2 regions of the Blautia fusiformis genome follow, and region 2 is predicted to be linked to the other one. Evidence: predicted binding sites of a transcription regulator. Region 2 holds the regulator's gene; the other holds the start of a gene.
The links. Region 2 encodes Rex, which represses fermentation and respiration genes when NADH is low (regulators of the CRP and FNR family bind a similar motif). Its sites were predicted from a motif close to ATTGTTAANTANTTAACAAT; they were not measured.

Region 1 (11,040 bases), on a different contig from region 2:
TTTCTTACAGATGCGCTGTTTTCCAGTTCTTCCTTAACCTTAAAGAAAGCGCCCTCGCTTACAAGTTTGGTGATCACAACAACCTCTGCGGTATCCGGTCTCTTGCTTTCTTTCTGCATGATCTGTGCCACGCTTGCCTGATATTTTGCAAAATGCTCCAGGATTTCAGCCAGCACACCGCAGCGGTCCTCTACCTGCAGGCGGAGGAAATAACGGTTATGGGTATCTGCCATATTTTTTACCGGAAGTGTCTTATAGCAGGTGCAGCCTACTCTTCCGCAGCAATCTGCCTTCATATTACGGACTACCTCAAATACATCACCGGCAACCGCACTTGCTGTAGGAAGCTCACCTGCTCCACGTCCGTAGAACATGGTATCTCCTACTGCATCTCCGTGTACAAAAACCGCATTATAAGAATCATTGACGGATGCAAGGGGATGCTCTGCCGGGATCAGCATCGGGCAGACATAGGCCTCAACGCCGTCCTCCTGACAGCGTGCAACACCCAGAAGCTTGATCTCGCAGCCCATTTCTTTTGCGTAACGGATATCCTTTGCCGTGATCTTTGTGATTCCTTCTATATGAACATTATCAAGGGTAACTCTGGAATTAAAGGCAACTGATGCAAGGATGGCAACCTTTCTTCCAGCATCAATTCCCTCGATATCTGCAGTAGGATCTGCCTCTGCATATCCAAGTTCTGTAGCAAGAGCAAGAGCATCTGAAAATTCCATTCCCTCCTGGGACATCTTGGTAAGGATAAAGTTCGTAGTTCCGTTTACGATTCCCATAACTTCCGTTACATGGTTGGCCTCAAGACTGTTCTTCAACGGGCTGATGATCGGGATTCCTCCGGCAACTGCTGCCTCAAACAGAAAATCCTTCTGCGCTGCCCTGGCAGTTTCCAGGATCTCTTTTCCGTGGACTGCGATCAGATCCTTGTTTGCAGTTACAACGTTCTTGCCGTCTTTCAGTGCTGCAAGGATATAAGTACGTGCCGGCTCGATCCCGCCGATCAGCTCGATCACAATATCAATGGAAGGATCTCCCTCAATATCTGCCCAGTCTGTTGTAAGAACAGAAGGATCGTCTACCTTCCCGGACGCTTTCTCAAGGTTACGCACCAGGATCTTTGTGATCTTTACTTGGCATCCAAGCTTGGCTGTCATTTCCTGCTCCTGGCTTTTGATCACTTTATATACACCGGTTCCTACTGTTCCGAGACCAAGAAGGGCCGCATTTACGACTTTTTCGTTCATTTTCTGATGTCCCCTTTCCGTTTTTTCCAATTTTTATCAGAGTAACTCCTATGTTATGGCAGAAAACGCTTTTTGTCAAGTTCCGGCAGAGGAAGCAATTCCAGCCAGCTGCCAAAAAGTCCGGTGATCAGTTCCTGCACCATAGCTTTTGACTGTGGTTCCAGTTTATCCAGCTGGCGCACCATGGCAGCCAGACTTTTCAGGCCACCTTCCTGGATTTGGGAAATGGTATCTGCTCCGGTTGCTTCCAACACAGAAAAGAGTTCCCCGATGAGATGCTCTCTCTGCTTTTCATCCATATGGTCGATCCATTTATGAAGACTTCGATCTGACGCCGCAGCTCTTCTTGTCAAACTTTCTTTCTCTATAAAGGATGGCCCCATTACCTCCCAGGTAAAAGCATCATGCTGCAGGATTCCCTTCTGTGTACTGGCTACGATCCGCGGATCTTTCTGGTGGCTGAGCAACATACCGATCACAGATGCCTCGGGAATGATACGAGTGACTTTTGGCAAAACCCTTTCCACTCTTCCGGGACTGAAAAATCCTTCTGGAAAACCCGGGCCATCATTATCATAGACAGAAAGAAGCTTTTCCTGCAGGATGTCACTGCACTGCATCGCTGCATACATAGCCAGATTTCCGCCTTTGGAATGACCGCCGATCCGCAGCATGGACTGTATATAAGTTCCATGCGTTTCCAGATATCCCAACGCTTTTCTGTGCGAAGGAACAACTCCGTTGCTTAAGTTAAAATCCTCCTTCCATCCCACAATGGTATCATCGGTTCCCCGAAAGGAAATATATGTGGTTCCATCATCCAGTCCTATAGTCACTGCCGCAAACTGCTGAGCCTGACTGGAAAGGATTTCATTGACAAAGCCTCCTACTGTACATTTCCGGAATCTCTCCGCACAGGCCATTTTTTCAAGGAGCACCGGTGTATTCTGCAGAAATGCACTTTCTGCTTTCAGATCCTTCTTCATTTCCCGTCTGGAAAAAGCCGCAAAGAGTTCTTCTACAGAAAGAGTATTTCCGTTTTTTACTTCTGCCCTCTCATCCAGATCAAGATAGGAAAAACACGCCAGTATCAGATTGTCAACTTCATTAAAGGGTGACTGCTCAAAGGTAAGATCTCCTCTCCAGTCAAGATAATCCAGAATATTCCCCATAAAATCCTCCGCAAATGATCATATAAGCGTCTTACGCACAGCTACAGGCTTTCTTTCTATTATAATACGTAACGGCTGCATCACAACACAGCCATCTGATGCGTTTCTGCCGTTATCAGATAACCGTTTTCTGAAACGACATACCCTGCCAGATATTTATTGTTATCATACCATAAATCCTGATCATTTGCTCCTTTCATCCATTTTTTTTCTGAGATAAAGGATGTAATGAATGCAGCCGCAGGTAAAAGCCGGAAACAGTATCGACAGGCCTGCTGCTGACATCATATAGATCACTGCCCCTTTTCCGTCATCCGGTGTTCCTGCCACAAAGCAGTAGAACATGGTAGCTGAAAAATACAGTGTGATCACCACTGAAATTAAGATTTTAAAAAACTTCCTCATTGCTTCTCCTTTCTGTAGTGTCGATATAAGGACACTGTTGTGATTCCAATTTTACCTTCATAATAAGATTAATTCAAGGATGAATCGGACAGGATATATATCTGATAAAATATGACAGATTTTGGGTCACGATGAAGAAGCGTGGGATCACTCAGTATGATCTTTATGAACATTATCAGATCACCCGTTCACTTCTGGACAGACTTCGAAAAAATAAAAATGTTGAAATTTATACCATAGACAGGCTGTGTTCCATTCTCCACTGCGAGATCGAGGACATTGTGGAACACGTTCCCGAGCCTGACGAAAGGAACGAACATACAGAAAAAGCTTCAGAGAAAAACAATCCTTACTCTGAAGATAAGAAAAACTCTCTCTGACTGTGATCAGATGCAGCTTTTTTGTTAGCTGTGCTATCCGTGTCAGGGAGAGTTTTTCTGGTTTTTTTATAAAAAGATATAAAAAAAGGGGCCGAAGCCCCTTTTTAAGTGAATCTTATTTGTAGTTTACGATCTTTCCGAAATCTGGTTTCAGGGAAGCGCCACCTACAAGACCGCCATCGATGTCAGCCTGAGCGAATAAGTCAGGAGCTGTTGCAGCGTTTACAGATCCGCCGTACTGGATACGGATCTCTGCTGCTGTAGCATCATCATAGATCTCAGCGATGCATTTACGGATATCAGCGCAAACTTCCTGAGCCTGCTCTGTTGTAGCTGTCTTACCTGTTCCGATAGCCCAGATCGGCTCGTAAGCGATAACTGCTGTCTTAGCCTGATCAGCTGTAACACCCTGGAATCCAACCTTAACCTGCTGACGGATGAAGTCCATTGTTACGCCCTGCTCTCTCTGAGTAAGTGTCTCACCACAGCACATGATCGGTGTGATGCCATGCTCGAAAGCTTTGAGCATTTTTTTGTTAACGTCCTCGTTTGTCTCACCGAAGTACTCTCTTCTCTCGGAGTGTCCAAGTACAACGTACTTAACGCCTGCATCTACGAGCATAGCCGGAGCGATCTCACCTGTGTAAGCGCCTTTCTCCTCGAAGTACATGTTCTCAGCACCAACCTGGATGTTAGAACCTTTAGCTGCCTCAACAACAGGGATGATGTCGATAGCCGGTACGCAGAATACTACGTCAACTTCATCGTTAACAACAAGCGGTTTTAAAGTCTCAACAAGCTTTACAGCCTCGCTTGGTGTCATGTTCATTTTCCAGTTTCCAGCAATGATTTTCTTTCTTGCCATGGTTTTATCTCCTTTTTTGTGTTCTTGGAACACTTTATTTTTTATCAGTCTTTATCGTTAGCTGCTGCTACACCCGGAAGCTCTTTTCCCTCAAGGAACTCAAGAGAAGCACCGCCGCCTGTGGAGATGTGTGTCATCTTGTCGCCATATCCGAGGATATTTACAGCTGCTGCAGAATCACCGCCACCGATGATCGTTGTTGCATCTGTCTCAGCAAGAGCTTTGGCAACTGCTTCTGTACCATGAGCGAAGTTCGGCATCTCGAAGCATCCCATCGGTCCGTTCCATACAACAGTCTTGGCATCTTTTACAGCGTCTGCAAAAAGCTTCTCAGTCTCCGGTCCGATATCCATTCCTTCCCATCCGTCCGGAATCTCACCACGTTTTACAACCTGGATGTTGCAGTCGTTGGAGAAGTTATCACCGATTCTGTTATCTACAGGAAGAAGAAGCTTCACGCCCTTCTCCTCTGCTTTCTTCATCATGTCAAGAGCATACTGAAGGTAATCATCCTCGCAGAGGGATGTTCCGATATGTCCGCCCATAGCCTTGGAGAATGTATAGGACATACCACCACCGATGATCAGTGTATCTACCTTGTCAAGAAGGTTGTTGATTACAGAGATCTTGCTGGAAACCTTAGCACCGCCAAGAATTGCTACGAATGGTCTCTCCGGATTGTTTACAGCGTTTCCAAGAAAATCGATCTCTTTCTGCATCAGATATCCTACAACTGCTGTTTTTACATATTTGGTAACACCTACGTTAGAGCAGTGAGCTCTGTGAGCAGTTCCGAATGCATCATTTACAAATACATCACAGAGGGAAGCAAGATCTTCGCTGAACTTGTCTTCGTTCTTTGTCTCTTCTGCACGATAACGTGTGTTCTCAAGAAGAACTACATCGCCATCTTTCATCTCTGCTACAGCAGCTTTTGCGTTCGGTCCTACTACCTCAGGATCTGCTGCAAATTTTACTTCCTGGCCAAGAAGCTCAGAAAGACGAACTGCTACAGGTGCAAGAGAAAGCTCCGGTTTCGGCTCTCCCTTCGGTTTTCCAAGGTGGGAGCAAAGGATAACCTTTCCGCCGTCTGCGATCAGTTTCTTGATTGTAGGAAGAGCAGCTACAAGACGGTTCTCATCTGTGATCTTTCCATCCTGAAGCGGAACATTGAAGTCGCATCTTACAAGTACTTTCTGTCCTTTTACATTGATATCGTCAACACTTTTTTTGTTCAGCATCTCTATATCTCCTTAACTTTTATTTCTGCAAAAGCAGATGAATAAGGGCGAGCGGTATTGTTGTCCGCTCTGTTAACAGTCATTCCTCAGACATTTTTTTGTTTGGTCTTTTGGAAAAAAAGGGCCCGGTCCTCTTCAGACCGGACCCTTTCTGAGTCTATTCTTCTACACCCGTTCGCAGAAAATTAAGCGTTCAGAAGTTTTCCGAAGTGCTTGATTGTACGAACCATCTGGCTTGTGTAGGAGTTCTCGTTGTCATACCAGGAAACTACCTGAACCTCTGTTGTGCCATTCTCAAGTGGAAGTACCATTGTCTGAGTAGCATCGAAGAGGGAACCAAATCTCATACCAACGATATCGCTGGATACGATCTCATCCTCGTTGTATCCGAAGGACTCATTGGAAGCTGCTTTCATAGCTGCGTTGATCTGCTCTTTAGTAACGTTTCCTTCAACTACTGCTGTAAGGATTGTTGTAGAACCTGTTGGGGTAGGTACACGCTGTGCAGAACCGATAAGTTTGCCGTTAAGCTCTGGGATAACAAGTCCGATAGCTTTAGCAGCACCTGTGCTGTTCGGAACGATGTTAACTGCAGCTGCACGGGATCTTCTCAGATCGCCTTTTCTCTGCGGTCCGTCAAGTGTCATCTGATCGCCTGTGTAAGCGTGGATTGTGCACATGATACCGGATTTGATCGGTGCAAGATCGTTAAGAGCCTTAGCCATTGGTGCAAGGCAGTTTGTTGTACAGGAAGCTGCGGAGATGATCTTGTCCTCGTTTGTAAGACCCTGATGGTTTACGTTGTAAACGATTGTCTTAAGGTCGTTTCCAGCCGGAGCGGAAATAACTACGTGCTTAGCACCTGCATCGATATGAGCCTGAGCTTTGTCTTTGGATGTGTAGAAACCTGTGCACTCAAGAACTACGTCTACACCGATCTCTCCCCATGGAAGCTCTGCAGCGTTAGCCTTAGCATAGATTTTGATCTCTTTTCCGTCTACTGTGATGGAATCCTCGCCTGCTGTTACTTTATCAGCAAGAGCATATCTTCCCTGTGTAGAATCATATTTTAATAAGTGAGCAAGCATCTTAGGAGATGTAAGATCGTTGATTGCTACGATCTCAAATCCTTCTGCTCCAAACATCTGACGGAATGCAAGACGACCGATACGTCCAAAACCATTAATTGCAACTTTTACTGCCATGATAAATTCCTCCTATGAATTGAATGGTGATTTAAATCGTTCCTTTGTTAAAGAAACATCAACCTGTTTCATATTGTACCTAATTCCAAACAAAAATTCAAGAGCTATTTATAAAAAAGAACATTAAAATAAATATTAAGAAAATTTCTGAAAAATGTGCTATAATTCTCTGATAGAAAGTTCTGTCCTGCTGATTCCCAAAACGGATATCTATATTCCCGCTGGGAGTTTGACTTTCCCGGATTCATAACAGGCAGATACGATCATTGTCACAGAATATAAAGGCTTGAATATGGAGGTACAAAATGGACCAGAAAATTTTATGGGACTGCCATATGCACTCCTCTTTTTCCGCAGATTCCGATACGCCGATGGAAGAAATGATCCAGACTGCCGCAGACCAGGGTCTCACGGGAATCTGTTTTACTGAACATTTTGATCCGGATTATCCCGATACTCCGGAAAATCTTGATTTTTTCCTGAATATCCCTGCATACCGCCAGAAACTTGAGAGTCTTGCGGATGCTTTTAAAGACCAGATCCAGGTTAACTTCGGGATCGAGCTTGGACTTCAGCCTCAGCTTGCAGAATCTTTTTCCGATCTTCTGAAAGAAGTTCCCTTTGATTTCGTTATCGGTTCCTCCCATGTGGTGCACGGATACGATCCTTATTATCCTTCTTATTTTGAGGGCCGTAAGGAATCCGCATGCTACATGGAATATTTTGAATCCATCCTGGAAAATATCGCTGCTTTTGACGAGATGGATGTGTACGGACATATCGACTATGTAGTACGTTATGGTCCAAATCAGAACCGTCAGTATTCTTATGGAAGATATAAGGAGATCCTGGACGAGATCCTGCGGACATTGATCCGCAAAAATGTGGGAATCGAGCTGAACACAGGCGGTTATCACTACGGGCTTGGTGAACCGAATCCATGTGTCAATATTATCCGACGTTACCGTGAGCTTGGCGGTGAGATCATCACCATCGGTGCAGATGCCCATACTCCGGATAAGATCGGCTATGCTTTTGACAAGGCGGCTGATGTTCTCCGTGAATGTGGTTTTTCCTATTATGCTGTATTTAAAAACCGCCGTCCTGTTTTTCATAAGCTGTAGCTCTGTTTCTCTCTCCAGTGAGAGAGTTTACATTTTTATACCGAAAATATCATTTTATCTAAGGAGGAATTCTATATGTCAACAAAAAGACTCCAGAAAAAGAAAGCTGCCATGCAGGCAAAAAAAGAAAAGCAGCTGAAAAAAAATACCTCTGCTGCCGGCACCAGTTCCAGTGTTGCCAAATCTGTTGAAAATGCTAAAGCCGAAGTGAAAAAACTTGAAACCGTAAAGAAGGAAACGCTTAAAGTCGAAACCTCAAAAACCGAACCGATCAAAGTCGAGACTTCCAAGACCGAGCCGATCAAGGTCGAGACTTCCAAGACCGAACCGATCAAGGTCGAGACTTCCAAGACTGAGCCGATCAAGGTTGAGACTTCCAAGACCGAACCGATCAAGGTCGAGACTTCCAAGACTGAACCGATCAAGGTCGAGACTTCCAAGACTGAGCCGATCAAGGTTGAGACTTCCAAGACCGAGCCGATCAAGGTTGAGACTTCCAAGACCGAACCGATCAAGGTCGAGACTTCCAAGACTGAGCCGGCAAAAGTTACTACTTCCAAGATTGAGCCTCTGAAAGTCGAAACTTCCAAGGAGGACACAGCTTACGATGCCCTCTACGAGAAACGTCTGAAACACTACTACAATGATCTGAAATGGCTTTACTGCGAGCTGTTCCGCGATCACCCGGAAGTTACCGGCACATTCTCAAGCCTCACAAAAAAGATGAAAGAAATCTACCGTGAGCGTTCTCTTTCCATGAAGGAAGCCGACCAGAACTGCGCTGCAGATCCTGACTGGTTCCGTAAGACTACTTTCACCGGAATGGCTGTAAATCCTGCTGACTTCGCAGATACTCTTTCCGGGCTGTCCGATAAGCTGGACTATATCAGTGAATGCAAAGCAGACACTCTGTACCTGACAGATCTTTTCCAGGCAACCTCCAACTGCTCTCTTCGCATTATCCCGGAGATCGGAACCTCCGAAGATCTGTACACACTTGCAGCTAACTGTAGGAAAGCAGGTATCCGCCTGGCTCTTGAGATCCCGTTAAGTCTTTCTGTGGATGACCCACAGTCCGGTGCGCCATGTGTGCTCCAGACTCCGGCTTATTTCAATGCAATGCTTCTTCAGATCCTGGAGCTTGCAAATGAAGGTGCTTCTATATTCAGCCTTGGTGTCCTTCCGATGATGCCGGAAGAAAATCTCTGGAAGCTTCACTCTCTGCTGCGTATGACCCGAATGGTGTGTGAGATTGTATGCCCCGGAATTCTTCTCCTTGGCGAAACAGACCGCCCACCTGCAGAGGCTGCTGCATTCGGCGGAACTTCCGATATGCCGGAACTTCACATTGTAAACAGCACCCAGCTGATGTCCGATCTCTGGCATACCGTTGCCACAAAGGACACTGCCCTTCTCCGCCGGGGAATCGACAGAGCTGCAGACCTTCCGCAGGCACCGGTATTCCAGAATTACCTCCGTAACCGCAACACGGTACGCTGGAATCTGGACTATGATTTCCTGAAAGGAAGCTTTATCACAGAAGGGCCTCACAGAGATTATCTGAATGAATTCCTGGCAGGTATTTTCCCTGATTCCTTTGCCCGGGGTGAAATTTATGTGAATCCGGAAACCGAGGAATCGGAGCTCTGCGGAACAACCGCATCTCTTGCAGGAATCGAGCGTTTTGATTATGAAGGAAATATGGAGGGTGTCAGCCGGGGAATCCGCTATGACGTAGCACTTCATGCATTGCTTCTTTCCCTCCCCGGAATTCCGGTACTTCGAAGCGGTGACGAGGTCGGACAGCTGAATGACTACACCTATAAAGCCGACATTTCCAAAGCAGCTGATCCCCGCTGGCTCCACAACGGACGTTTCAACTGGGCACTTGCCCGGAACAGAGCCGATGCCGAAACGATCCAGGGACGCATTTTCAACAGCCTTGAGCAGCTGGAATCCATCCGTGCCAGCCATCCGGTATTTGCACCTAAAGTTTCTGCACATACACTGGAAACCTGGGAAAAAGCTCTCCTTGCCCTGGTAAGAGAAACTTCTGAAGAAAAGCTGATCTGCATCTACAACTTCAGCGACCAGGATAAGGTAGCCTGGATCAACGAACAGGACGGTACCTACACAGATCTTCTCACAGGAGTTCAGAGAGGCGCACAGGCTGTAGAGATCCCGGCCTTCGGATTTATCTGGCTTATGCACACGAAATAATAGCTTTGTCAGGCGGATATCCACAATCTGCATTCTCTACACAGCTCTGCACCGGATAACTTGATAACTGCTTCACAGTTTATTTGCAAAAAAAGGACACTGCCATTTTCAACGGGCAGTGTCCTTTTTTATTTCTCATATTATTATTTTCTCAGCTTATCAATAAATGCAGCAAATTTCCCCTGTTCCCCACTATCCAGCGAACGGCTGTAAATATTTCTGAGCCAGGCCGTGATCACATCGATTAGGATCGGAGAAAATGTCATCAGAAGGAACACCAGAATGATCATTCCGAATTCCAGCGATCCCAGTGTCAGAAGATTCTGCAGAACCACCGCCGCACCGAAAAAGATCACCTGCATACTGTAAATGATCACCTTTCGATACTTATTCAGAGGTGCGTAAACTGTCTTAAGTGCCGCCATATAATTCCATCCTGTTACAAGCACACAGGCTGTATTCAGCATAGCATTGGAATGGTATACATTCTGGCATACCAGCATCACACTGAACACACAGCCCGTGATGGTCACAGCAGCCGGAAATGCATTCATAAATACATGACGCAAAAATGTATGGTCGATCTTCTCATAATTATTCTCCTGTGCCAGAAGGAATGTAGGAATACCAACAGCGCAGGCACTGATCAGAGACATCTGGATTGGCTCAAAGGGATAGGAATCCCCGAAGAAGATCGTGATCAGTGACAGCAGCACGGAAAAAATCGTTTTGATCAAAAACATAGATGCCGCAGTACGGATATTATTTACAACCCGGCGTCCCTGATTCACAATTTCCGGCATTGCTGCAAAATTAGAATCCAGCAATACCACATTGGCAATATTCTTGGCAGCATCACTGCCCTCAGCCATGGCAATACTGCAGTCCGCCTCTTTAAGCGCCAGAACATCATTGACACCATCACCGGTCATGGCAACCGTATGCTGCTGAGCCTGTAAAGACTTCACCATTGCCTGCTTCTGCTGAGGTGTTACACGCCCGAACACACTATATTCTGCAACTGCCTCGTCCATCTGTTCCTGTGTTGTGATCGTTGTTGCATCGATATAATGCTCTGCATTTTTAAGGCCTGCACGTCTGGCAATGGCAGAAACTGTCACCGGATCATCACCGGAGATCACTTTCAGATCAACACCCTGGCTTTC
Region 2 (11,040 bases):
TCAGCTCCATTGCAGGTGTCAGCTTCACAATATCACGTTCTACCTCCTCTGACGGATAAATACCGTAAATGGTGATGCCAGCACGAACGACATTGAGATTTGCTTCCGGAACACGGATGATACCTGCACTGTTGGAGCAGTGACGTACCGGAATATGAACACCTCTTTTTTCCAGAAGCTCTGCAAAACGGAGATAACGGTCCAGCTGCACCAGTGCAGGAGAACGGTCGGTCTCATCCGCCCTGGCAAAATGGGTAAACATTCCCTCGATCACCAGATTCGGGATTTTTGAGATTTTTTCGATCTTTATCGCATTTTCCGGAATATCCGCATATCCGATCCTTGTCATTCCCGTATCCAGAGCCAGATGAATATGTACATTTTTTCCAATGCGTGCACCTGCTTTTGCATATTCTGCCGCTGTATTAAGATCCGATATGGTGATTCGGATATCATTGGCTGCAAGTTCCTCATAATATTCCTCAAATACAAGGCCAAGGATCAGGACAGGCTTGGTGATCCCTGCATGCCGAAGTTCCAGTGCCTCCTCTGCAGTAGCTGTTGCAAATCCCCAGATATAGTCATAGTCCTGGATCAGACGGGCAATAGCTCTGGCACCATGGCCATAACCGTCCGCCTTGATCACAGCGATGATCTTTGTCCCTTCTTTGACATTTTTATGCATTTCCTCAAAATTGTGGGCAATGGCATCCAGTGATACCAGTGCTTTTACTCTCTCGTATTTTTTCATAATTCCGACTCCTCTTCACCTATAGCTAATGCCTTGGGCAGATATTCTATGATATCTCCTGCCAGCATACTGCGCTTTCCTTTTTCAGCGGCTGCAAGATCACCGCAAAGTCCGTGAAGATAAACACCTAACGCGGCCTTTAAAACCATGGGAGGCTGTTCCTCCGTTTTCAGATACATACATAACACTGCTGCCAGGATCCCGGAAAGCACATCTCCGCTTCCTGCAGTTGCCATTCCGGAATTACCGGAAAGATTCAGATACATCTGGCTTTTCTCATCTGCGATCACCGTACATGCATCCTTCAATACGCACACAGAGCCTGTTTCCGCAGCACATTTCAGTGCAATATCTGCGATCTCATGCTGGATCTCCTGGATCGTTCTGCCACTGAGCCGGCTCATTTCTCCGATATGCGGTGTCAGGACTACATGCTCTCCCAGATACTGATACCACTGTGGATGTGCAGCCAGAAGGTTCAGGCCGTCCGCATCCAGGATCAGCGGCTTTTTCTCCCGGGCAGCCGCCGTGAGAAACCACTGTTCTCTCTCACGGCTGGCCACTGATGTTCCAAGTCCCGGTCCGATCACGATCACATCACACCAGGATAGAAGCTGTTCATTGGATTCCTGATCAAAGCGGCTGCAGACCATAGCCTCCGGAAGGAGTATCTGCAGTGGGATCCTGTTGGCTTCCACAGTCTGGATCTTTACCATTCCCGCACCGGCACGAAGTGCTGCACTGGCGCTTAAATAAGCGGCTCCGCACATTCCCTCACTTCCGGTCACAAAGAGCACTTTTCCGAAGGTACCCTTGTTTCCGCCGGGATCACGTTCCGGAAACAGCTTCAGATCTTTATTTTCCAGACAGGCGGCAGATGCAGTCACAGCTTCTTGCTCATAGATCCCGATATCGGCGGTAACGATCCTTCCTGCATACAGTCTTCCCGGATAAAAGCAAAGACCTCTTTTCCGGTAGGCAAATGTGACAGTCAGATCGGCGCTGAAGGCAATTCCCATTTCCAGGCCAGTATCTCCGTTCACTCCTGACGGGATGTCAACTGCGATCTTTTTGGCCCTCGCACTGTTCATCTCATGGATGATATCAGCATAATGCCCCTCGATCGGACGCGTCAGGCCTACCCCAAACACGGCATCTACTATAGTAGTATATTCACTCCACTGCGGGTTATTCACCTCCGGGACACGATAACCGGAAGCGATCTTATACTGAAGAGCAGTCTCTCTGGTCATTTTATCTTTGTTTCCGACCATATAAAACTCTACCCGGATCCCCTTCAGATGGAACAATCTGGCAACAGCGATACCGTCACCGCCATTATTTCCGCTTCCGCAGACTACCAGGATCCTTTCGTCCTTCTGGAGATACTTTTCTGTTTCCTCTACCACCTTCAGTGCTGCCCGCTCCATCAGAACCTCGGAGGGAACTCCGATCTCACGGATCGTTGTGGAGTCCAGATCCTTCATTTCTTTGCAGGTAACAAGCTTCTTCATTCTGTCTTCTGCCTCCCCTCTGTCATAGAGAAAGCTGCCGTTTCCGGCAGCTTAACAATTCTTACTTATCCACATGTTCCTGCCTGTATTTACTGAGATTATAAGACAGTGTCATCAGACTCTCGGAAAGATGAACGTTCTCTACGATCACATCATCCGGTGTCTCAAGATCGAGATGTGCAAAATTCCAGATTGCCTTGATCCCGTTCTCCACCAGGATATCCGCCATTTCCTTGGCTTTATTCTTGGGAAGTGTCAGAATCGCGATCTCCACGTTATTCTCTCTCAGGAAAAACGGAAGCTCACTGAGCATTTGGATCTCAAGTCCACGGACTGCGATGCCCTCAAGCACAGGATTTACGTCAAAGATACCAACCAGCCTGAACCCGCGCTTCTCAAAATCCACATAATTGGCAAGTGCCTGTCCCAGATTACCGGCACCCAGGATGATCATCGGATGAACGGTATCCAGTCCCAGGATCTTACCGATCTCTGTATAAAGATAGTGTACATTATAGCCATACCCCTGCTGCCCAAAACCGCCAAAATTATTAAGATCCTGACGGATCTGAGAAGCTGTGGTATGCATCTTCTTACTTAATTCATTGGAAGAAATACGTTCTACATTATCTTCCATCAGCTCTCCTAAGTAGCGGTAATAGCGTGGCAGACGCTTAATCACCGCTTTCGAGATTTGTTTTGTCTCCACGATAGTTTTCCTCCTTACCTTACACTAGGTTAATTATAACGAATTGACATTTTCCTGTCAATTAAAGTTGTCTATTCTGTACAAATTTCTTTATATTTTTTCTAATAATTGATTTTTTCTTTGAAATCCCGGCAGTTTCCGTTATAATAGGTGGAGGATTTTTCCCTGTTCAGACATAAACAGGGGTGATTCTTTATACAGGAGGACAGTTTTTATGATTTTATCATGTCAGAATATATGCAAGGCCTTTGGCGAAAAAGTAATTTTAAATGATGCATCCTTTCACATTGAAGACCGTGAAAAGGCTGCTCTGATCGGCTGCAACGGTGCAGGAAAGACCACACTGCTGCGTATCATCATGCAGGAGCTTTCTGCTGATTCCGGTACCGTGGTGCTTGCCCGGGATAAAAATATCGGCTATCTTGCCCAGTACCAGGATATCCACGGACATCATACCATCTACGAAGAGCTTCTTACCACCAAGCAGCACATCATCGATATGGAACGCCGTATCCGCAATATGGAACAGGAAATGAACACGGTGACCGGTGATGAGCTGAACCGTCTGATGGAAACCTATACCCGCCTGACCCATCAGTTTGAGCTGGAGAACGGATACGCTTACAAAAGTGAGCTGACCGGTGTCTTAAAGGGTCTCGGCTTCACGGAGGAAGATTATGACAAGCAGATTGAAACTCTTTCCGGCGGTCAGAAAACCCGCGTGGCGCTGGGCAAGATGCTTCTTTCCAAGCCGGATATCCTGCTTCTGGATGAGCCAACCAATCACCTGGATATGGAAAGCATATCCTGGCTGGAAACTTATCTTCTGAATTATCCGGGAGCTGTTTTTATCGTCTCCCATGACCGTTATTTTCTGGATAAGGTGGTCACCAAGGTCATTGAGATCGAAGCCGGACAGACCCGCGTATACAGCGGCAACTACTCTGCCTATGCTCTCAAGAAGGCTCAGCTTCGTGACGCACAGTACAAGGCATACTTAAATCAGCAGCGGGATATCAAGCATCAGGAAGCCGTTATCGCCAAGCTGAAATCCTTTAACCGTGAAAAATCCATCAAACGTGCGGAAAGCCGTGAAAAAATGCTGGACCGTGTACAGAGAATTGAAAAACCTCTTGAGCTCCAGGACCGGATGCGTATCTCGCTGGAACCACGGGTGTTAAGCGGAAACGATGTGCTCCACGTGGAAGCGCTTTCCAAGGCCTTTCCGGGACAGACCCTGTTCTCCGATATCTCCTTTGATATCAAACGCGGCGAGCGTGTGGCACTGATCGGAAACAACGGAACCGGAAAGACCACCATGCTGAAGATCATCAACGGTCTTATTGAGGCAGATGCCGGCAAATTTTCCCTTGGTTCCAAGGTGCAGATCGGTTATTACGATCAGGAACATCATGTTCTGCATATGGACAAAACGATTTTCCAGGAGATCTCCGATACTTATCCGACTCTCACAGAGACCGAGATCCGAAATATGCTTGCCGCATTTCTCTTTACCGGAGATGATGTTTTCAAGGAGATCTCCGCACTTTCCGGTGGAGAAAGAGGCCGTGTTTCCCTTGCAAAGCTGATGCTTTCCGAAGCCAACTTCCTGATCCTTGACGAGCCTACCAACCATCTGGATATTGCCTCCAAGGAGATCCTGGAGGAAGCACTGGTCAGCTACACCGGTACAGTCCTTTATGTATCCCATGACCGTTACTTTATCAATCAGACTGCGACCAGGATCATGGAGCTGACAAACCAGGCAGTGGTAAATTACATCGGTGATTATGATTACTATCTGGAAAAGAAGGAGGAGCTGACCAGTACCTATGCACCGGGAAGCACTTCTCCGGAGGCACCTGCAGAAGAAAAAGCGGTTTCCGAGAACAAGCTTTCCTGGCAGCAGATGAAGGAAGAACAGGCAAAGAAACGAAAACGGGAAGCCGAGCTAAAAAAAGTCGAAGCCCGTATCGAAGAGCTGGAAACAAGAGACAGCGAGATCGACGAAACCATGGTCCTTCCGGATGTCTGCACCAATGTAGCGGAATGTACAAAGCTGAGCCGCGAAAAAGCATCCATCGCTGAAGAACTGGAAGAACTTTATGAAAAATGGGAAGAGCTGGCCTGACGGTCAGCTCTTTTTTATCCCCTTATGTTTTTATGGAAGCAGCATGCCGAGATGCTGTTCAAAGCATACACCATCGTTACGGTCTGTTCCTTCCTCCACCGCATCCCGGATCGATGCCGAGATAAAATCCACGGCCAGCTCTGCACAGGTTTTCATGGAATATCTTTTTACCAGCCCTGCACTGAGCACGGATGCAAAAAGATCTCCTGTCCCGGAATAGCTTCCGCCGGATTTCTCTGCAAATACCCAGGAGCTGTTTCCGTTTTCCAGGACAAGATTCCCCATTTTCAGAGGCTGCCCCTCCTCCCTGTGATCCACTCCGGTGATCACAACGGCAGGAAGTGAAAATTTCCGGGCAAGTCCGCACCCGATCTCCCGGATTTCTTCCATCCGCCGGGCCTCTGATGCCTTTTGCAGTTCCTTCCAGATCTCCTCCATTTTTTCTTTTCCGTAGAGAAGAAGGAGGGCTTCCGTAAGGTTCGGTGTGATCACATAGGAACGACGTGTCAGTTCGCAGAACCGGCTACGAAGCTCTTCTGTATAGATCGGATAAACCGCGCCGTCATCCCCCATCACCGGATCTGTAAGGATCAGAGTATCCTTCCCTGCAAACGCATCCATAAATTTCAGGATCCTGTCTGCCTGCTTATCGTCAGAAAGAAATCCTGTATAGATCCCATCCGGGAAAAATCCTCTTTTTTTCCACTGCTCCATATATGGTTCCATATGCTCTGTGAAATCCTCACAGAAATAACTTTCATAACCGGTCTGGTTGCTTAAAACAGCGGTGGGAAGTGGACACGCCTGGACTCCCATCACCGAGATCACCGGGATCGCTGCTGTCAGTGAACATTTCCCCAGCCCGGAAAGATCATTGATCACTGCTATTTTTTTCATGGTAATTCTCCAGTCTTGAGTTTTTTTCTGTAATATTATAGAATGAACTGTCAGGTTTACGCAATCATTTTTGGAAGGAAATCATCATACTTATGTTAAATATATCTGCAGAACACAAAAAAGAACACCTTTATCTGGAGGTTTATCACTATTACCGGAAACTGATCCTGGAAGGCCGTCTCCTTCCCGGAAGCAAAATGCCCTCCCTCCGCAAATGCGCCCAGGAGCTGAAGCTGAGCCGTACCACCATCGAAAATGCCTATCTTCTGCTGGCAGCAGACGGCTATATCATCGCCAGGGCACAGAGCGGCTATTATGTCACCGGCATTGCTTCCAAGCAGCATCTGCTTACCCCCGAAAAACAGGATAAGGATATCACGCCCTGCCTTTATGATTTTGCTTCTTCCGGTGTTGACCGGGAAAGCTTCCGTTTTGATCTGTGGCAGCGTTACATCAAAAGTGCCCTCCGCCAGGGCGACCGTATGCTTTCTTATGGCGAACCCCAGGGCGAAAGCGATTTCCGGGAGGTTCTCGCAGACTATATCCGGGAACGCAGAAATGTGATCTGCTCCCCGGATGACATTGTAGTAGGGGCCGGTCTCCAGCCCCTTCTCCAGATCCTCTGCCCTCTGATCCATGAACGGAAAACCGTTTCGTTCCCCACACCATCCTTCACCACATGCAGCACCATCTTTCAGGATTACGGCTTTGATGTCCATTACCGGGACAAAAGCTGCGATGTGATCTATGTTTCTCCTGCTCACATGACGAAATGGGGCGAGATCATGCCGGTAAAACGACGCCTGGAGCTGATCCGTCATGCGGAGATCAATGACCATCTGATCATTGAGGATGATTTCGAAAACGAATTTGTTTATTTCCAGAAACCGACGCCTTCACTTTTCGGCCTTGCAGGTGGTGAAAACGTTGTCTATATCGGTTCCTTTTCCAGGCTGCTGCTGCCCTCCATCCGTGTCAGCTTCATGGTACTGCCGCGCTCTCTCCGGGAAAAATATACAAAAAAAGCAGCCTTTTATAATCAGACTGCTTCCAAGGCAGAACAGATTGCACTCTGCCAGTTTATCCGCGACGGGCATCTGGCTTCCCAGACAAGAAAGCTCCGCCGCCTTTATTCCCAGAAGCTGAAGGCTCTTTCCCAGGCTGTCCGGGAAACCTTCGGCCAGGACTGCCAGATCCAAACAGGAGCCGCAGGAACCAGCCTTGCCCTTACTCTTCCCTGTTCTCTCACAGGCAGTGAACTGACAGACAGAGCCCGGAACCGTGGTCTGGGACTGGAGGTTCTCAGAGAAAACGGAGCCGAGGTCACCCTGGTCCTCTCCTGCTCCTCCATTCCATCCAAGGATTTTCTGCCTGCCTGTCAGCTTCTGAAGGATGTTACCGGCTCCTAATCTCTCCGGTTATCGATCATGTAGAGCAGGGCATTTACAATGCACGCAGCAATATTGCTTCCACCCTTGCGTCCTTTTGCCACAATATAAGGCACATCTGCGTGCATAATCAGCTCCTTGGACTGCACAACATTCACAAAGCCTACCGGCACACCGATGATCAGCTCAGGAGAAAGCTTTCCGTTCTCAATAAGCTCATAAAGACGTACCAGTGCGGTAGGTGCGTTTCCAATGGCAAAGATCAGCTTTTTATCCATCTCTGCTGCCTTGTCCATGCTGGCTGTGGCTCTGGTAGTCCCGTTCTTTTTTGCAAGGGCTGCCACATCCTCATCGGACATGAAGCAGTAAGCCTCACCGCCGTAGCGGGCAAGTGCACGCTTGTTGATCCCAGCCTTTGCCATCTGGGTATCTGTGACGATGCAGGCGCCGTTGCGGATGGCGTCCATGGCCATCTCCACTGCCCCCTCCGAGAAGCAGAGATTTTTTGCATAATCAAAATCTGCGCTTGTGTGGATGCAGCGTTTTACGATCAGCTCTGTTCCCGGGATCAGGGGAGTATCCCCCAGCTCTTCTGTGATGATCTCAAAGCTTCTTTTTTCGATCTCCATGGGTTTTACATTTTCAAGCTCAACTTTCATTTCTATTCTTCCTCCGTAATCCCGTTTTCCAGTATCTCATAGATTTTTTTCATATCCAGATGCTTCCGCAGCTCTGCAGCCAGGATATCATACTGCTGTTCCTTAAATGCCGCAAAATCCACGCCTGTCATATTTTCCACATCAATACCTTTTTTCTCGCCGATCACGCGGATGATCGCCTCTGCAGATGCTTCCTTATCGAAAACGCCGTGGATATAGGTTCCGCACACATTTCCCGCAAAAGCACCCTCTTCTTTTTTCTTACCGCTGACGCTGTCTGTGATCTTCGTGGCTGTTCCTGCATTGTCCTTCAGGATGCTTTCGCCCATATGGATCTCATAGCCCTCGATCTCCGCACCGGAAAGAGGAGCAAACACACCGGACAGCTGACCGAAATGCCCCTGCACCCTGGTCCTGGTTTTCTTTTCGGCAAATACCGTTTCCATAGGAAGAAGTCCCATTCCTTTCATAGAACCGCCATTTTCAACTCCATGAGGGTCGCTTAAGGTTTCACCCAGCATCTGATAGCCACCGCAGACACCAAAGATCAGCTTGCCTCTGGAGGCTTCCTTAAGAACTGCTGCCTCCATTCCGCTTTCCCGCATCCAGATCAGATCACCCATGGTGTTCTTGGTTCCAGGAAGGATGATCATGTCCGGAGAGTGAAGATCTCTCGGGTGTTTTACATAGCGGAGAGAAACTCCGGGAATGCTCTCAAAAGGATTAAAATCCGTAAAGTTGGAGATCCTTGGTGTACGGACCACTGCGATATCAATGACACCGGCTTCCTGCTTCCGGTCAAAACGCTCCGTCAGGCTGTCCTCATCCTCCACCTGGATATCCAGATAAGGCGCCACACCCACCACCGGGATCCCGCTTCTTTCCTCAAGCATGACAACACCAGGGTCCAGAATAGTCTTATCTCCGCGGAATTTGTTGATGATCAGCCCCTTTACCATAGCCTTCTCATCGTCCTCCAGAAGCTCTACCGTACCGATCAGCTGGGCAAAAACACCTCCACGGTCAATATCTCCCACAAGAAGGACCGGTGCCTTGGCCATCTTTGCCATACCCATATTTACAATATCCTCATCCTTGAGATTGATCTCGGCAGGACTTCCCGCACCTTCGATGACAATGATATCGTTTTCCGCTGCAAGAGCGTTGTATGCCTTCATCACATCCGGAACCAGGGTCTTCTTATATTTGAAATAATCCCTGGCACTCATGGTTCCAAGAACCTCTCCGTTTACGATCACCTGGGAGCCTACATCATTGGTAGGCTTCAGAAGGATGGGATTCATCAGGACAGACGGCCGGATCCCGGCTGCCTCTGCCTGCATGACCTGGGCCCGTCCCATCTCAAGACCATCCTCTGTGATAAAGGAATTCAGTGCCATATTTTGTGATTTAAAAGGAGCCACACGATATCCATCCTGCTTAAAGATCCTGCAAAGTCCCGCAGCCAGTAGGCTTTTTCCGGCATTGGACATGGTTCCCTGTACCATTATTGCTTTTGCCATAATATACCTCCCTCAAGTACTTCGATCAGTTTTACATTTTCTTCATGGCGCTTTACCGCGATCCGGTAATACCCCTTTGTAAGACCCGGATAATTGCTGCAGTCACGGATCAAGATCCGCTTACGCAGACAGAAGTCAAAGAGCTCCTCCGGTCCTTTAAAGAAAATATAATTTGCTTCCGACGGAAATACTTTATACCCAATGCGGACCAGCTCATCCTTCAGCCACTGTGCCTCCCGAAAAACAAGCTGTCTTCCCTCCTCTACATATTCCGTCTCTGTAAGTGCCTGGAGCCCGGCTGCCTGGGCCATGGTGGAAACATTCCATGGCTGAACGCAGAGCTCCATCCTTTCCATCAGCTTTCTGTCAGAACAGAGGCCATAGCCTAGCCGCACACCGGCCATGGCATATCTTTTTGTAAATGCCTTCAGGATAAAAAGATTATTGAACCCGGAAAGAGAACGCTTCAGAGAATACTCTTCCGGTTCCTTTACAAAATCGAGGAAACATTCATCTACCACCAGCAGGATATCCAGCTTTCTGCATTTTTCCAGGATCCTTTTCAGAAGCCTGTGGGGGATCAGCATGCCGGTAGGATTGTTGGGGTTACATAAGAAAGCCATATCCAGTCCCTTATGGAGGATATCCAGATATGCTTCACTGAGCACAAAACCGTCATTTTCCGTCAGCATGTAATATTCTAGCTCACAGCCTGTGCTGGCCAGAGCCTGTCCGTATTCCGCAAAAGTAGGCGCCGGGATCAGAGCCCGCTTTGGCTTTACTGCATGACAAAGCGTAAAGATCACTTCTGCCGCTCCGTTACCGCATATTACCTCTTCCGCTTTTACCCCTTCCGATTCTGCGATCCTTTCCCTGAGAACGCCGCATCCCACCTGGGGATACTGTGCAATATGATCCAGACTGTGGATAATGGCCTGCTTCACACTTTCCGGTGTTCCCAAAGGATTCAGATTTGCCGAAAAATCCAGGCAGTCTTTATGTTTATATACGTCTCCTCCATGTATGTGTTTTGTCATTGGTCATTCTCCTGTCTGTATTTATTGTTACCTTAATAACCCGAACCGGATCCCCGCACTGAGCAGTCCAAATACAACCACACCCAGTATAGATGCCGCGTACATCAGTCGGTTAGCCCTTTTGATATCCTCCGGCTCCACCGGGCGAATCGGATCCCCGATCGTAGGTTTTTCATATAATTTCCCGAAATAATATGCATTTCCCGCAAGCTGTACATCCAGCGCTCCGGCCATGGCAGCCTCTGTCTGAGCAGAGTTGGGGCTTGCATGGTTTCTCCGGTCACGTTTGTAGATCTTTGCCGCGTTTTTTGTATCCATTCCTGTAAAAACAGTTCCTGCCACCATCAGCCATCCGGAAATCCTGGCAGGGATATAATTGGCCACATCATCCAGCTTTGCCGCAATACGGCCGAAATAAAGATATTTGTCAT

Region 1: the regulator Rex is predicted to act here: its motif matches at 6,574-6,593, upstream of gap (type I glyceraldehyde-3-phosphate dehydrogenase).

The regions. Positions count from the first base shown of each region.
Region 1 covers NZ_JAJEPT010000001.1:229,730-240,769, reverse strand. The annotation lists gene LKD46_RS01240 (homoserine dehydrogenase) at 1-1,262, opposite strand, end outside; gene LKD46_RS01235 (Mbeg1-like protein) at 1,316-2,434, opposite strand; gene LKD46_RS01230 (hypothetical protein) at 2,618-2,839, opposite strand; gene LKD46_RS01225 (helix-turn-helix domain-containing protein) at 2,971-3,219, shown strand; gene tpiA (triose-phosphate isomerase) at 3,335-4,084, opposite strand; gene LKD46_RS01215 (phosphoglycerate kinase) at 4,129-5,325, opposite strand; gene gap (type I glyceraldehyde-3-phosphate dehydrogenase) at 5,511-6,530, opposite strand; gene LKD46_RS01205 (histidinol-phosphatase HisJ family protein) at 6,836-7,654, shown strand; gene LKD46_RS01200 (alpha-amylase family glycosyl hydrolase) at 7,730-9,874, shown strand; gene LKD46_RS01195 (HAD-IC family P-type ATPase) at 10,018-11,040, opposite strand, start outside.
Region 2 covers NZ_JAJEPT010000007.1:73,775-84,814, reverse strand. The annotation lists gene alr (alanine racemase) at 1-751, opposite strand, end outside; gene LKD46_RS07920 (bifunctional ADP-dependent NAD(P)H-hydrate dehydratase/NAD(P)H-hydrate epimerase) at 748-2,265, opposite strand; gene LKD46_RS07915 (redox-sensing transcriptional repressor Rex) at 2,327-2,974, opposite strand; gene abc-f (ribosomal protection-like ABC-F family protein) at 3,189-5,105, shown strand; gene LKD46_RS07905 (pyridoxamine kinase) at 5,136-6,002, opposite strand; gene pdxR (MocR-like pyridoxine biosynthesis transcription factor PdxR) at 6,095-7,411, shown strand; gene LKD46_RS07895 (precorrin-8X methylmutase) at 7,408-8,049, opposite strand; gene LKD46_RS07890 (cobyric acid synthase) at 8,052-9,572, opposite strand; gene cobD (threonine-phosphate decarboxylase CobD) at 9,557-10,609, opposite strand; gene cbiB (adenosylcobinamide-phosphate synthase CbiB) at 10,637-11,040, opposite strand, start outside.